2 linked regions of the Salipiger sp. CCB-MM3 genome follow. The protein of the gene in region 1 interacts with the protein of each later gene in a pairwise test. Links are inferred from orthologs where the notes say so. Each region holds a gene or a part of one and is shown on either strand. Other genes may lie near its edges. The genes, in order: dnaQ and dnaE.

Region 1 (7,545 bases):
GCGGTGGCGATGATGGTGAGCGAGCCACCCTCTTCGATGTTCCGCGCGGCACCGAAGAAGCGCTTCGGACGCTGCAGCGCGTTGGCATCGACACCACCGGTCAGGACCTTACCCGACGACGGCACGACGGTGTTGAACGCCCTACCAAGTCTTGTGATCGAGTCAAGAAGGATCACAACATCTCGTTTGTGCTCCACAAGGCGCTTGGCCTTTTCGATGACCATTTCCGAGACGGCAACGTGGCGCGTGGCAGGCTCGTCGAAGGTCGAGGAGACAACCTCACCCTTCACCGAACGCTGCATGTCGGTCACTTCTTCCGGACGTTCGTCGATCAGCAGGACGATCAGATAGCACTCGGGGTGGTTCTTCTCGATCGAGGTGGCGATGTTCTGCAGCAGAACCGTCTTACCGGTCCGCGGCGGTGCCACGATGAGCGAACGCTGGCCCTTACCGATCGGCGCGACCAGATCGATGATGCGGGCCGATTTGTCCTTGATCGTCGGGTCTTCGATTTCCATCTTCAGACGCTCGTCAGGATAGAGCGGTGTCAGGTTGTCGAAGGCGATCTTGTGACGGGCGCGTTCCGGGTCTTCGAAGTTGATCGCAGAGACGTCGACCAGCGCGAAGTAGCGCTCTTCATTGTCGGGTGCTCGGATCTCGCCTTCGATGGTGTCGCCGGTGCGCAGCGAATACTTCCGGATCATCTCGGGCGAGACATAGATGTCATCGGGACCCGGCAGATAGTTTGCCTCGGGCGAGCGAAGGAAGCCAAAGCCGTCCTGCAGCACCTCAAGAACGCCGTCGCCGAAGATGGTCCAACCCTCATCCGCACGCTCGCGGAGAATTTGGAACATCATCTCGCCTTTACGCATGGTCGAGGCGTTCTCGATGTCGAGCTCTTCGGCCATGGCGAGGAGATCTTTCGGGCTTTGCGCCTTCAGATCGGACAGGTTCAGCCGTTCAGTGCTTTCGGCACTTGTCATGCAGTCCTCCGGGCCGCGGTCGGCCGTTCTTTGTCATGTCTTTCGGGAAGATCCCACCCGGACGGGTGTTGAGAGAATGCCTATCCCCTCCCCCCGTCGAAGTCAATTCCCGGCGGCGGGTCTGGGCGGGGCCCGGTCTCTCTCAATTTAAAGAAAGAAAAAAGAGAGATGATTTTGTTTTTAGGGGAGCCCCAGACCGGTGGATCAAATGGTTCAGGGGCTTTCGTCCACGTGGAGAGATCCTGTGGATAGATCTGCGGAGATCCCTTGGCGCAGTTTTGGAGGAATCGGCCTTTGGATCAACGCAGCAAGGGATCTCTCGGGGTTTTGCTTCATTGTGGAAAGATCTTAAACAGGTGGTCGTCCACGAGCTTCTCCACAGCGAGGAGTTTTCCAAACCCACAGACTCAGGAATCACCGTGGAACATCGTGAAACCGGAGAGATCTCCCCAGCCTTGAAACTGCGGACGATTTTCCCCAGAAGCTTCCTCTGACAAAGACCCAAGGCTGCGAACAGGTTTATCCACATGAGTCTTCCGCTCATCCTCGCCTCCGGCTCGCAAATCCGCGCCGAACTGCTCCGTGCGGCGGGCGTTTCCTTTGGAATCGAGGTCGCGCGCGTCGATGAAGAGTCGATTCGCGACTCACTTCTCGCGGAAGGCGCTCCGCCGCGCGATGTGGCCGACGCTCTGGCCGAGTATAAGGCGCGCAAAGCCTCCGACAAAAATCCCGGCGCGCTGGTGCTGGGCTGCGATCAGGTGCTGAGCTGCAACGGCACGCTCTATTCCAAGCCGCGCAGCCCCGAAGAAGCCCGCGCGCAGCTGATGGAGTTGCGGGGCCAGCGGCTCAGCCTGCTGTCGGCTGCGGTGATCTATGAAAACGCCGAGCCGGTCTGGCGCCATGTGGGTGTGGCGCGGCTGCGGATGCGCGAGTTTTCCGAAGCGTATCTCGACGACTATATAGAGCGAAACTGGGAAAGCCTGCGTAGCTCCGTCGGCGGCTTCAAGCTGGAGGAAGAGGGCGTGCGCCTGTTTGCCAGCATCGAGGGCAGTCATTTCACCATTCTCGGCCTGCCTCTGCTCGAGCTTCTGGCCTTTTTGCAGGTACGGGGGATCATTGCCGGATGACCGACCACAAGATTCCGCTCGCGGGCGTCATCGGCTCGCCCATCGCGCATTCCCGCTCGCCGCTGCTGCACGGCCACTGGCTGAAGCGCTACGGGCTGCCGGGGCATTACATCCCGATGGATGTGCCCGCCGCCAAACTGGCCGAGACGCTTCGGCTGCTGCCGCAGATCGGGTTCGTTGGGGTGAACATCACCATTCCGCATAAAGAGCGGGTGATGGAGATCGCCGATGTGGTTTCGGACCGGGCGACGCTGATCGGTGCGGCCAACACGCTGACCTTCCGCGACGACGGCAGCATCTATGCGGACAACACCGACGGCTACGGCTTTATCGAGAACCTGCGTCAGAGCGCGCCCGACTGGCAGGCGGCCAGCGGCCCGGCCGTGGTGCTGGGTGCAGGCGGCGCTTCGCGGGCGGTGATCGCCTCGCTGCTCGATGCGGGGGTGCCCAAGCTCTATCTCAGCAACCGGACCCGGACGCGGGCCGAAGCTCTGCGCGAGGATTTTGGCCAGCGCGTGCATGTGGTGGACTGGGTCCGTGCGGGCAATGTGCTCGAAGACGCGGCGACGGTGGTCAACACAAGCTCGCTTGGCATGGTCGGCAAGCCGGAACTGCGGGTGCCGCTGGATGGTCTGCGTCCCGGAACGCTGGTCACCGACATTGTCTATACCCCGCTCGAGACCCGGCTTTTGCGCATCGGGCGCGAGCTCGGCTGCACTTGCGTCGACGGTCTGGGCATGTTGCTGCATCAGGCGGTGCCCGGTTTTGAGCGCTGGTTCGGCAAGCGCCCGGTGGTCGACGCCGACGCCCGCGCCGCGGTGCTGTGATGCGTTTTCGCCTCGGCCTCACCGGCTCCATCGGCATGGGAAAATCGCAGACCGCGGCCTTCTTCGCCGAGGCGGGTTGCGCGGTCTGGGATGCGGATGCGGCGGTGCATCGGCTCTATGGCGTGGGCGGTGCGGCGGTGGCGCCGATCCAAGAGATCTTTCCGCAGGCAATCAAGGACGGCATGGTTTCACGTGAATCCCTGCGCGAAGTGATTGCTGGGGACCCGGCGGCGCTCAAGCGGATCGAAGAGATCGTGCATCCGCTCGTCCGGCACGACCGTGCGGAGTTTGCCGAAGGGAACGCGGGAAAAATCGGTGTCTTCGACATTCCCCTGCTGTATGAGACCGGTTCCGAGGCCGAGTTTGACGCGGTGGCCTGCGTGACCATCCCGGCAGATGTACAACGCGCGCGGGTTCTGACCCGTGGCACCATGAGCGCCGAGGACCTGGATCGCATTCTTGCGCGGCAAATGCCAAACGACGAAAAATGCGCCCGCGCGGATTTTGTGATCACAACTGACACGCTGGACCACGCGCGCGCGCAGGTTCAGGATGTGCTGAGAGAAATCGAAAGGCGGATCGATGCGTGAGATCGTTCTCGACACTGAAACCACTGGCTTCGAGCCGGAACAGGGCGACCGTATCGTCGAGATCGGCGCGGTCGAGCTTTATAATCACGTGCCGACGGGCAAGGTCTATCACCAGTACATAAACCCCGAACGCTCGATGCCGCAGGAGGCGTTCGAGGTGCACGGGCTGGGCGATGATTTCCTGCGAGACAAGCCTGTGTTTGCCAAAATCGTCGATGAGTTCATTGCCTTCGTCGGCACCGATGCCAAGCTGGTCATTCACAACGCCACGTTCGATGTGAAATTTCTCAATGCCGAGTTGAAATGGGCGAACCGACCGCAGCTTCCGAAAGATTGCGCCATCGACACGCTGATGATCGCGCGCAAGAAATTTCCCGGCTCTCCGGCGTCGCTGGATGCGCTCTGCCGCCGTTTCGGCATCGACAACTCTAGCCGGACGCTGCACGGCGCGCTGCTCGACAGTGAGATTCTGGCGGAAGTCTATCTGGAACTGATCGGTGGCAAGCAGCCGGATCTGGTGCTCGCGCCGGTGTCTTCGGGCCGCAATGCATCCGGCGGGGACGAAGAATGGCGTCCGCAGCGCCGGGCGCAGCCCCTGCCCTCGCGCCTGACCGAAGAAGAAAAGGCGGCTCACGCCGCCTTTGTCGAGAAACTCGGAGAAAACGCGCTGTGGTCGCGGGGCTGACGCCCCGCATCCAAGCTTAGGCGTCGAGCTTGCGCTCTTCGCCAGCCGCCGCAGCAGCCTGCTGACGGCGCGCGATCTCGTTGCGGTAAAGCGCGACGAAATCGATGGTCTCGAGGTTAAGCGGCGGGAAGCCACCGTCACGGGTTACGTCCGACACGATGCGGCGCACGAACGGGAAGAGCATCCGCGGGCACTCGATCAGCAGGAACGGGTGCAGTTGCTCTTGCGGCACGCCTTCGATGTTGAAGACACCGGCGTAATCCAGTTCGAGAAGGAACAGCATGTCGCCGTTCGACTTCGACTTGGACTCGACCTTCAGCTTCAGCACCACTTCGTACTGGTTCTCGGCCGAGCGCTTCTTAGCGTCGAGGTTGACCTGAACCTGAACGTCAGGCTGCACGTCGCCGCTGACACCTTTCTGCGCGAGGATGTTCTCGAAGCTCATGTCGCGCACGAACTGCGCGAGCACGTTCATCTTCACCGGTGCCGGGGTCTGTTCTGCGGCGGCAGCGCCGTTCTCGGTTGCTTCTTCAGCCATGGAAAGCTCCTGTTGGAATTTTGTATACCGAATAGCAGCCCGGGATAGGCGGCTCAATGCTTAGTCCAGCCTGACCCCGGGTGATTGGCACGTTTCGACGGGGGGACCTCGGTATAGTCGCCCTCGATCACATCATCTTCGCGCGGGCCGGGACGATAGCGTTCCGCTTGCGGCCCCTGATGCGCGCCGGGACCGGCCTGCGTGCGCGGCCCCTGCCCACCCATTTCAAAGCGCTGTACCTTGATCCGGGTCGAGATGAACCGCATCACCGCGTCGCGCACCGCCGGGATCAGCAGCGCGAACCCGCAGGCATCGGTAAAGAAACCGGGGGTCAGCAGCAGCGCGCCGGAAAACAGGATCATCGCGCCATGCGCCAGCGGCCGCGTCGGATCCTGCAGCTGCGAGAACGAGTTTTGCAGGTCAGACAACGCCCGCAGCCCTTCGCGCCGCACAAGCGCGGTGCCCAAGATGGCGGTCAGCAGCACGATCATCAGCGTTGGCCAGAGCCCGATAAGCCCCCCGACCTGAATGAACAGTGCAATCTCGATCAGCGGCACTGCGACGAATGCCAGAAAAAGCCACATGGCCTCACTCCTTTTTCGCTGAGCGTGCACCGGTAGACTTGGCGCCGCCCAGTGCCTACATAGGAAGGCACCGATGAATTTTCCATGTTTGCCCATGAGGTGCCGATGAATATGCCGATCGTCCAGCTGCTGGTTCTTGCCGCGATCGCGATCTTTTTGATCCTGCGCCTGCGCAGCGTGCTGGGCACACGCGACGGTTTCGAGAAGCCTCCTGTGCAGGCACCGGCCTCGCGCGATACCGCCCGCCGTGACTTCGAGGTGATCGAAGGCGGACCCGACCACGACATCATCGACCATGTGCCCGAGGGCAGCCCCTCGGCAGAGGCGCTGGCCAAGATGAAGGCGGCTGAGCCGAGCTTCAACGTCGGCGAATTTCTTGGCGGTGCCCGTGGCGCCTATGAGATGATCCTCATGGGGTTCGAGCGCGGCGAGGTCGAGGAACTGAAGCCTTTCCTTGCGCCCGAAGTCTATGACAGCTTTGCCGAGGTGGTCGAAAGCCGCCGTCAGCAGGGTCTGACCATTGAGGCCGAGTTTGTCGGCGTGCGCGAGATGACCCTCGCCGAAGCGACTTTTGACGAGGTCACGAAACTGGCCGAGATCACCGTGCGCTACACCGGCGAGCTGACCTCTGTGGTGAAAGATGCGACCGGAGCAGTCATCGAAGGCAGCCCAACTTCGGTGAAACGTCAGAAGGACGTCTGGACCTATGCCCGTAACATGGGTAGCGACGATCCGAACTGGCAGCTGGTCGCGACCGACGAATGAGGCGCGCGATCCGGGCGGCCGTGCTGACAGGAGCAATGCTGACAGGTGCCATGGCCGCTGCGGAGAGCGAAACCAGCTACGAGATCCTGAGCTTCGGCGATCTCGACGGATGGGCGACGGATGATCATTCCGCCGCCCTTTCGGTTTTTCTGAACACATGTGGCGACATGAACGATCCCGACTGGGGATCGCTCTGCGCTCTGGCCCGAGACACCGATGACGCGCGCGGCTTCTTTGAGTTGCTGTTCCGTCCGGTGCTGATCTCGGGCGCGCCCGAGGATGCCGAGGAAGAAGGCCATGACGGGCTGTTCACCGGCTATTTCGAGCCCGAGCTGAACGGTGCGCTGCAGCCGGACGAGCGCTATGCCTATCCGATCTACAGCCTGCCCCCAGAGATTGGCGAGACCGAGGGGCCGTGGCTGTCGCGCCGCGACATTCTCAGCGGCGACGTGATGAAGGATCGCGGGCTCGAGATCGCTTGGGTCGATGATCCGGTCGAGCTTTTCTTTCTGCAGGTTCAGGGCTCGGGGCGCATTCGTCTGCCCAATGGCCATCATCTGCGCGTCGGTTATGGCGGTGCCAATGGCCACCCCTACCGCTCCATCGGCAAAGAGCTGGTCACCCGCGGCACCTTCGATCTGCATCAGGTGTCGGCGCAGGTGATCAAGACTTGGGTGCGTGAGAACCCCGAGGCCGGGCTGGAGCTGCTCTATCACAATCCCTCTTACGTCTTTTTCCGGGAAGTCAGCGAAGTTCCGGCCGAGCTTGGCCCGCTTGGCGCGATGAACCGCTCGATCACGCCGCTGCGCTCGATCGCGGTCGATCCTGCCTATGTGCCGCTGGGCGCACCGGTGTGGATCGAGAAAGAAGGCGCCGAGCCCATGCACCGGCTGATGATCGCGCAGGACACCGGCTCGGCGATCAAGGGACCGCAGCGCGCTGATATCTTCATGGGTACCGGCGATGAGGCCGGGCGCCGTGCTGGCACGATGAAGGATCCGGGGCGGCTGGTGGTGCTGCTGCCGATCCAGCGCGCCTATGCGCTCTTGCCGGAGTCGGTGCTTTGAGCCGCCGAAAGCTGCGTCCCGACGAGGTGGAACTGTGGGAGATGGTGGCCCGCAGCGCCGAGAAGCTGCCCGGTCGCAAAGTGACGCCCGAGACCCCTGCCCCGAAGTCCGCGAAACCCAAGACCTCCAAGCTGCGCAAACCGCTGCCGCCGCCGCGCGATCCGATGGGCGATTTCGCCCTTGGGGCCCGCGCGCCGAGCCCGGCGGAACGGCATGATTTCTACGCCTCCACTTCGGACCGGCTGGCCAAGGACCCGGTGCGCATGGACGCCAAGGCCTTTGGCCGCCTGAAGCGCGGCAAGCTGCAACCCGAGGCGCGGCTCGACCTGCATGGCATGACGCTGGATCAAGCGCATGGCGAATTGGCGCGGTTCATCCT
Region 2 (8,621 bases), on another replicon or contig:
TAACGGCGCAGCATCTCGGCGTAGCTGGGGAAATGCTCTTTCATCAGCACCAGCACGCGGTCCATGGTGACCCCGGCGCCGATGCGGATCGTATCGTCGCTGACCTCGATCTGCTGCAGATCGGCGCAGCGGTGCAGGAAGATCACCTGATCAAGCTCGCGCAGCTTCTTGGTGACCCAGAGGCCGACGTCGGTGGCGCCCGCCACCAGTGTGGCATCGGGGGTCTGTTCGTAGAGGCGCGCCAGCTCGTCCGCGCTCTCGGGGGCTGCCACTGCCGGAGGGGGGCCGTCTGCCCCCCGCTCGGCGGTGCCGAGCCCCCCCGAGGATATTTGCGCCAAGAGGAAGTCCCGGTCGGCCATCCAATCCGGCACGGGCGCGCTTTCGGCGGCCTCGGCGGCGCGGATGATCGGCGCGTAGCCGGTGCAGCGGCAGAGGTTGCCCGCCAGCGCGTCATCATGCCCGGTATCGCCGTTGAGATGGGCGGTGGCCATGGAAACCACGAAACCCGGCGTGCAGAAGCCGCATTGCGAGCCGTGGTGATCGACCATCGCCTGCTGCACCGGGTGCGGCGTGCCATCGGGGCCCGCGATGCCCTCGACCGTGCGCAGCGCCTTGCCGTCGAGCTGCGGCAGGAAGAGGATGCAGGCGTTGACCGCACGCGAGCCCTGCGCGTCGGTGACCATCACCGTGCAGGCGCCGCAGTCGCCTTCGTTGCAGCCTTCCTTGGTGCCGCGCAGCCCGCGTTCTTCGCGCAGCCAGTCGAGCGCCGTGCGCGTCGGGCAGACGTCGCGCAGCACGACCTTTTCCCCGTTCAGAAGAAAGGAGATGTCCATGTTGATGACCTGCCGCCTTACCATGATCACATCCCCGCTGCGCGCTCTCGATGCGGCGTAGAAAGCGCGCGGATTATTATCGCTTTGGACGTAAGGCTAGGCGCGGCGCTTCGCGCTTGGCAAGGAAAAACTGCCCGTTTCGCAGGCAACGCCGCGCAAAGCTGCGTTGAATTCCCCCAGAAATCACGGTGATTTGCCGTATTCGCGGGCACTTTGCATAAATTTAAGGCTATGCGTTGATCAGGGGCGCATCAGAAACTCTGTGAGAGTGCGGATCGCCGAGGTCATGCCGAGGATCGAGTTGTGATCGCCCTGCTCGAGAAGGTCCAGCTGTGCTTTGGGCAGGGCCTGCGCGAGTTCGCGGGCGTCGGCGGATGGCGCGGCGAAATCATGCCGCGCATGCAGCACCAGCGCAGGCTCGGTCCGCGCGTCCACCAAAGAGCGCCACGGGGTGTCGGGCCGGTGGGGTCCGCAAAGCTGGCTCACCCGGCGCTCGAAGGCCGCGAGGCAGCGCCCCGAGATGCCATATTGCGAGGCCCCGAGCCGCATCAGCTTCATCAGGTCCACCGGCGTCGAGATCAGCGCGAACCGTGGGCAGGAAAATCCTTCGGCCATGGCGAAGAGCAGCCCGCTGGCCGAAACGCAATGCGCCGCAACCGCGTCATAGGGGCCGTGGCTGTCGCCACATTGGTGGATCGCCCGGACAATCTCGACCAACCCGCAGCGCGTGCGGCCTTCGCGCAGATGGCCGGGCAGCACCAGCAGATCGACTTGCGCCCCGCTGCGGCGCAGGCTGGCCACCAGCCGGACGAACTGCCGCGCGTGCCCGTCATGGCCCGGCACGATCAGCACCCGCCGTGTCGCAGCAGCCTTACCCGACGCAGGGTAGCGCAGCACCGCCATGTCTTTCCCGAGCGGCAGCAGCCGCGCCTCACTGCGGGTCTTTTCGGGATCGAGATAGGATGGGGAACTCATGTAACGGCCAGCAAGGAACCGTCCGGTCAGCCCCGGAAGCAGCCGCGCGGCCAGCGCTAGCGCCTGACGTCTGCGCCCAGTCACCGGCACATCGGGCGCGACGGCGGACGCTGGCTGCGCCTGCGCGCCCTGCACCTCGTAACCTGCCATCGCGTTCTTCACCGTCACTCGTCACTCACTGGGTATCGCGTCAAATTGATTGCGCCAACAGCGGCAGTGTCGCAAATCATTTCGCCCGAAATGAGGCGGGAAGTTTGCGCAAATGTGGGGTTGCATAACCGATTTGAGGCAACGCCTCTGGGAGCGCCTTTGGCACCACCCGGTCAAAGTTCGGCGTCGCGGCCACGGCGGCTCTTTCGCGCGGCGCACGGGCGCAATACTCTGCCGTCATGAGCGATCCCCGATTCATCCACCTCCGCGTCCATACCGAATACTCCCTGCTTGAAGGGGCCGTGCGGCTGAAGAAGCTGCCGGGCCTCTGCGAGGCCATGGAAATGCCCGCCGTGGCGGTGACGGACACCAACAACCTCTTTTCGGCGCTGGAGTTTTCGGTGACCGCCAGCGGCGCTGGCGTGCAGCCGATCATCGGCTGTCAGGTCGATCTGCGCTATGTCGAGCCGGTTCCGGGTGAAAAGCCCAAGAGCCCCGCCCCCATCGTGCTGCTGGCGCAGAACGAGCGCGGCTACGAGAACCTGATGAAGCTCAACTCCTGCCTCTACCTGCGCGGCGACGGGCAGGAGGCGCATGTGACGCTGGAGGAGCTCGAGACCTATGGCGCGGGGCTGATCTGCCTTTCGGGTGGCCCCGACGGCCCCATTGGCCGTCACCTGCGCGAGAACCACCGCGCCGCGGCGCAGACGCTGCTGACCCGGCTGCATCAGATTTACGACGACCGGCTTTATGTGGAGTTGCAGCGCCACCCCGGAGAGAACGGCCTGCCGCCAGAGGAACGCATCGCCGAGCGCGGCCATGTGGAGATGGCCTATGAGATGGGCCTGCCGCTGGTCGCCACCAACGACGTCTATTTCCCCAAGGCCGAGATGTATGAGGCGCATGACGCGCTGATCTGTATTTCCGAGGGGGCCTATGTCGACCAGCAAGAGCCGCGCCGCCGCCTGACGTCGCAGCACTACCTCAAGAGCCCGCAGGAGATGGCGACGCTTTTCGCCGACCTGCCCGAGGCCATCGAGAACACCGTCGAGATCGCCAAGCGCTGCGCCTTCATGGCCTATCGCCGCGATCCGATCTTGCCGAAGTTCGCCGACGACGAGGTCGAGGAACTGCGGCGGCAGGCCAATGAGGGCCTGCAGGCGCGTCTGGCGGTGATCCCGCATGCGGTCTCGGTCGAGGAATACCAGAAGCGGCTCGACTTCGAGCTTGGCATCATCGAGGGCATGGGCTTTCCCGGCTACTTCCTGATCGTTGCCGACTTCATCAAATGGTCCAAGGACAACGACATTCCCATCGGTCCGGGCCGCGGCTCGGGCGCGGGCTCGCTGGTTGCCTATGCGCTGACCATCACCGACCTCGACCCGCTGCGCTACTCGCTGCTGTTCGAGCGCTTCCTCAACCCCGAACGTGTGTCGATGCCCGACTTCGACATCGACTTCTGCATGGACCGGCGCGAGGAAACGATCCGCTACGTGCAGGAGAAATACGGGCGCGACAAAGTGGGGCAGATCATCACCTTCGGCGCGCTGCTGTCCAAGGCCGCCGTGCGCGACGTGGGCCGGGTGCTGCAGATGCCCTATGGGCAGGTCGACCGGCTGTCGAAGATGATCCCCGTAGAGGGCGTCAAACCCGTCTCTATCGAGAAGGCGCTGCAGGATGAGCCGCGGCTGCGTGAAGAGGCCCGCAACGAAGAGGTCGTCGACCGGCTGCTGACCTATGGCCAGCAGGTCGAGGGGCTGCTGCGGAACGCCTCGACCCACGCCGCGGGCGTGGTGATCGGCGACCGGCCGCTGGATCAGCTGGTGCCGCTCTATCAGGATCCGCGCTCGGACATGCCTGCCACCCAGTTCAACATGAAATGGGTGGAACAGGCGGGTCTGGTGAAGTTCGACTTCCTTGGCCTCAAGACGCTGACGGTGATCCAAAACGCGGTGAACCTGATCCTGAAGTCGGGGCGCCCGATCCATGTCGCCGCCGATGGCGCAGAGCTTTACGATCCGCCCGAGGGCGCGGAAAACCAGATGAACCTCATCCCGCTGGATGACGAGAAGACTTACGAGCTCTACTCGGCGGCCAAGACGGTGGCGGTGTTCCAGGTGGAAAGCTCGGGCATGATGGATGCCCTCAAGCGCATGAAGCCCACCTGTATCGAGGACATCGTGGCGCTCGTGGCGCTCTACCGCCCCGGCCCGATGGAGAACATCCCGGTCTATTGCGAAGTCAAGAACGGGCTGCGCGAGATCACCTCGGTGCACCCTTCGATCGACCACATCCTTGCCGAGACGCAGGGCATCATCGTCTATCAGGAACAGGTGATGCAGATCGCGCAGGAGATGGCGGGCTACTCGCTCGGCGGCGCCGACCTGCTGCGCCGCGCCATGGGCAAGAAGATCAAGGAGGCGATGGACGCCGAGCGTCCGAAATTCGAGAAGGGCGCGGCTGAGAACGGCGTCGACAAGAAGAAGGCCACCGAGGTCTTCGACCTTCTGGAGAAATTCGCCAACTACGGTTTCAACAAATCGCACGCGGCGGCCTATGCGGTGGTGTCCTACCAGACCGCTTGGCTGAAGGCGAACCACCCGGTGGAGTTCATGGCAGGCGTCATGAACTGCGATATCCACCTCACCGACAAGCTCGCCGTCTATTTCGACGAGACGAAGAACGGGCTGAAGCTGCCCTATGTGCCGCCCTGCATCAACCGCTCGCAGGCGAGCTTCGACGTGGTCGAGGGCGAGCTGGTCTATGCGCTTGGCGCGCTGAAGAACGTCGGCCTTGATGCCATGCGGCTGGTGGTCGAGGGGCGCGGCGATACCCCCTTCACCACGCTCTTTGACGTGGCGCGGCGGGTCGATCTGAAGCGCGTCGGCAAGCGCCCGATGGAGATGATGGCGCGCGCCGGTGTCTTCGATCAGCTCGACAAGAACCGCCGCCGGGTGTTCGACAGTCTCGATGCGCTGGTCGCCTATTCTGCCGCGATCCACGAGCAGAAGGCGTCGGCGCAGGTCTCGCTGTTCGGCGAGGCCGGGGATGACCTGCCGGAGCCGCGGCTTTCGCCGGTGCCCGACTGGCTGCCCGCAGAGCGGCTGTCGGAAGAGTTCAAGGCCATCGGCTTTTACCTCTCGGGCCACCCTCTTGACGATTACATGCCCGCGCTGAAGCGGCGCGACGTGATGACCCTCGAGGAGGCGACCAACAAGGCGCGCGGCGGTCCGTGCATCGCCAAGCTGGCGGGCGTCGTCGCCGGGCGGCAGGAGCGCAAATCGGCCAAGGGCAACCGCTTTGCCTTTGCGCAGTTGTCGGATCCCACGGGCGCCTATGAGGTGACGCTGTTCTCTGAGACGCTGGAGAAGAGCCGCGAGTTTCTCGAGACCGGCTCGAAGGTGGTGATCACCGTCGAGGCCACGATGGAGAGCGACCAGCTCAAGCTGCTGGCGCGCTCGGTGGGGCCGGTCGAGCAGGTGGTTGCGGGCGCAGGGGCGACTGGGCTGAAGATCTGGATCGAGGGCGCGGGCGCAATCAACCAGATCGCTTCGGTGCTGAGCCGCGCCGCCGAACAGATGCCCAAGGCCGGGCGCGGGCCGATCCGGCTCTGCCTTGCCGACAACGGGCTGCCCGGCGAGGTCGAGATGGACCTGCAGCAGGACTTCCCGGTGACGCCCGAGATCAAGGGCGCGGTGAAATCACTGGGCGGGGTGCTGGCGGTCGAGGACTTCTGAGCCCCGGCCCTCGGCGCAGCGCCGCCGATTTTCCGCGCGGCACAAAGGGTTTGTAGATTTGGCCCCGGCCAAAGGTTAAACGAAGGTTAACGTTTGCGGCGCCGTGATGGCCTCCGAAACACCTTCGCCAGACCTCAGCCGGGAGATCCTCTTGCACCGCCCTGCCCTGACTTCACGCTTCGGAGGCCTTGGCTGCGGCCTTGCACTGGCGGCGCTGGCCGCCTGCAGCGAGACGCGCGACGTGCCGCGCCTGTCCGAGGTCGAGCTGGCCGAGGACGCTGGGGAGAGCGCCGCGCTGCCTTCGGAGGCCGAACTGACCGAAGACGGTGGATTTCTGGAAAGCACACAGACCCCCGCGCGCCGCGCGCAAACGGCGCCGCAGGGCGGGCTGCTTGGCTGGCTCGGCGGCAGGGCCAGCGCTGCAAAGGCGGGCAGCGGGCCGGATGCGCAGCAGGTGCCCTTTGGCACCGCCCTGCCCTACGGCGAGATCGCGCGGGTCTGCGGCGTGCCGGGCCGGCAGCTTGGCGTTCCGGTGGCGCAATACCCCGAGAACCGCCGCGGCTATGTGCTTTATGACAGCCGCCCCGGCACCACCGCGGCGCGGGCGCTTTATATCACCGGCTTCGACGATGGCTGCGCGCGGCAGGTGACCGGCGCGCTGGCGCTCTTTGGCGCGCCGCAGTTGCATGAAGAACTGCGCTATGGGCTGGCGGGACAGACGCTGCCGAGCGGGCCGGTGGAGGGTGCCTATGAGACGGTGAAGGCCGAGGTCTGCCGCGTCTCCAGCGGCAAGCCCTGTGGCCGCGCGATGACCCGGCTGGCGCGCGATACCGCCTTCCTCAGCGTCTATCCGACCTTCGGCAGCGCCTCATATGTGAACATGCTGCTGCACGATGGGCAGGTGGTCGCGCTCGAACGGCACTGAGCCGCGCGGTGTTCAGTCGTGCTTAGTAGTGCGGCGGCCTTTCGTCGCCGATGACCACGCCGCCGCCACCGTCGGTCTCGCGCTCGGCCTCGCGTTCGAGCAGCATCTGCACCCGATATTGCAGCAGGGCGATGTCCTTGTCCTGCCGCGCCACGGTCTCGGACAGATCATCCACCGCGCGCAGAAGATGCGCGATGCGTTCCTGCAGGCTTTCCAGTTCTTGCGACATGGCAGCGCCTCCTTCGGCAAATGGTGGCGGTTTCCTTTCGGCTGCAGATAGGCAGAGAGACCGGCGGAGTCCATGGGCGGGAGGGGCAAGTCACGAAGAGGAAGGGGGCGGCACTTTGCCCCTGTGTGCGGCCGCAAGGCCGAGCAGCTTCGCCCGCGCTTTCGTCATTGCCACGTGGTTTTCCGCACAGGCTTTGGCTGAATGGCCCCGTGTATCGCGGAAGCCTTCTTCGCTAGGCTCGGGACCCACTGATTGCGGCGAAGGGGCACGACTCACCGTACGAAAACAGAGCGGTGATATGTGTCAAATCTCTTCTGGCTGAGCGATGCGCAGATGGCGCGACTGGAGCCATACCACCCGAAGTCCCACAGCAAGCCGCGCGTCGATGATCGGCGTGTCCTGAGTGGGATTATCTTAATCAACTGCAATGGGTTGCGCTGGCGATATGCGCCTAAGGATTATGCCCCCAACAACACGCTCTACAACCGCTGGAACCGTTGGGGGGACAAAGGCATTTTCGCGAAGACGATGACAGGACTCGCTGCCGGACATCGCAAGAAGAAGACCGTGATTATTGACGTTACCCAACCGAAGGCTCACCGAACGTCATCCGGTCTGGGCGCCCAAAAAGGGGGTCGCGGCGACGTGATTACGGACCAAGGGCGGGATGAACACGAAGCTGCAGGCCCTATGAAACAGGCAGGGGCGCGTCCCCTCAACCTGTTCGTCACGGCAGGACAGCTGAGCGACTACGTTGGTGCGCGGGCGCTTTGCGACAGGCATCCAGATGTCGATTCGCTGCTCGGGGCTCACGGCTATGAAGCCGATTGGGGCCAAGGAGAGTCGCAAGACACAAGTCAAAGGGATACGCGCCTTCGCCGCGTGCGCAAGCAGCGCAAGCACCCCGATCAAATGTTATTGGGGCCGGTATTAGCGCAGCAACCGGATTGAGATCATGATCCGCAGGCTCAAGGACTGGAGACGCGTTGCGCCCCGCTATGCCGATGCCCGTAAGTTCTCATTTCGGCCATCGCGCTCGTGGCAACCCTCATCTACTTGTTACGAATCCTGACCCTGACAGGCCAGCACGTGGAACGCTTGCCAACTCGAACGAGCTCACTTAACTTTCTCTGATAAGGCTCATTTTAGCCATCTCCACAGATTTGACTACTGCAACTTATTTTTCAGGACCCCCGTCCCGGCGGCGGCATTGTATCAACCGGAGTTTTCATGCGTCTGAGACTTTTTACCGATCCTGAATACGCCTCCCCCGTAAACCAAATGCACTGCGCGATGCTCATCCCCTTCCTCGGCAAAGAGGAATCGGCGTTCTGGTCCGAGGGCACCAATGTGTTCGACGCCTATAAGGCAAACGGGCCGGGCTATTTCGAACTTGCCGACACGATGGACGACGCACAATTTGCCGTGCTGCCCAGCACATGGCACCGCTACCTTGCCGATGGCACCACCGAAGTTGCCCTGCAATTTGCCCAAAAGGCCGCCGATGCGGGCAAGCAGGTCATCGTCTTTCACGAGCGCGACTTCGACTACAAGTTTCCCGCGCCCAACGCGCTTTTGTTCACGCCGACGGTTGAAGGAAAGCGCCGCTCGAATGAGTTTGGCCTTCCCGCATGGGTTCCCGATCACATGAGCGGCCCCGCCCCTCTGCGCGAGAAGCAGCAGAGCCCGTCGATCGGCTTTTGTGGCCAAGTCACGCGGCCCCGCGTCAAAACACGGGCGATCCAGTTCGCGCGCACCTCGCTCCCGCGACT

What was found.
Region 2: the proteins of dnaQ (region 1) and dnaE interact in binary tests that used the Escherichia coli proteins (3 or more experiments, as listed by UniProt). The link is inferred for Salipiger sp. CCB-MM3 from one-to-one orthologs.

Annotation. Positions count from the first base shown.
Region 1 is NZ_CP014595.1:1,596,300-1,603,844, forward strand. What follows is about bases 2,367-5,365. They hold dnaQ (DNA polymerase III subunit epsilon), read left to right. Parts: upstream 2,367-3,519; coding sequence 3,520-4,212; downstream 4,213-5,365. Other genes in these bases: AYJ57_RS07715 (shikimate dehydrogenase), read left to right, coding at 2,367-2,937; coaE (dephospho-CoA kinase), read left to right, coding at 2,937-3,527; secB (protein-export chaperone SecB), read right to left, coding at 4,229-4,750; AYJ57_RS07735 (FxsA family protein), read right to left, coding at 4,804-5,334. Outside these bases: transcription termination factor Rho, read right to left, coding at 1-983; AYJ57_RS07710 (Maf family protein), read left to right, coding at 1,511-2,110; more of AYJ57_RS07715, read left to right, coding at 2,107-2,366; AYJ57_RS07740 (Tim44/TimA family putative adaptor protein), read left to right, coding at 5,440-6,099; mltA (murein transglycosylase A), read left to right, coding at 6,096-7,166; AYJ57_RS07750 (Smr/MutS family protein), read left to right, coding at 7,163-7,545. UniProt on the Escherichia coli protein: DNA polymerase III is a complex, multichain enzyme responsible for most of the replicative synthesis in bacteria. The epsilon subunit contain the editing function and is a proofreading 3'-5' exonuclease.
Region 2 is NZ_CP014596.1:757,165-765,785, reverse strand. Bases 1,821-5,895 are described here. They hold dnaE (DNA polymerase III subunit alpha), read left to right. Parts: upstream 1,821-2,197; coding sequence 2,198-5,695; downstream 5,696-5,895. Other genes in these bases: AYJ57_RS17280 (hypothetical protein), read left to right, coding at 5,847-5,895; AYJ57_RS17290 (alpha/beta hydrolase), read right to left, coding at 1,821-1,958. In the rest of the region: xdhA (xanthine dehydrogenase small subunit), read right to left, coding at 1-833; more of AYJ57_RS17290, read right to left, coding at 1,074-1,820; more of AYJ57_RS17280, read left to right, coding at 5,896-6,620; AYJ57_RS17275 (SlyX family protein), read right to left, coding at 6,643-6,849; AYJ57_RS17265 (hypothetical protein), read left to right, coding at 8,080-8,621. UniProt on the Escherichia coli protein: DNA polymerase III is a complex, multichain enzyme responsible for most of the replicative synthesis in bacteria. This DNA polymerase also exhibits 3' to 5' exonuclease activity. The alpha chain is the DNA polymerase catalytic subunit.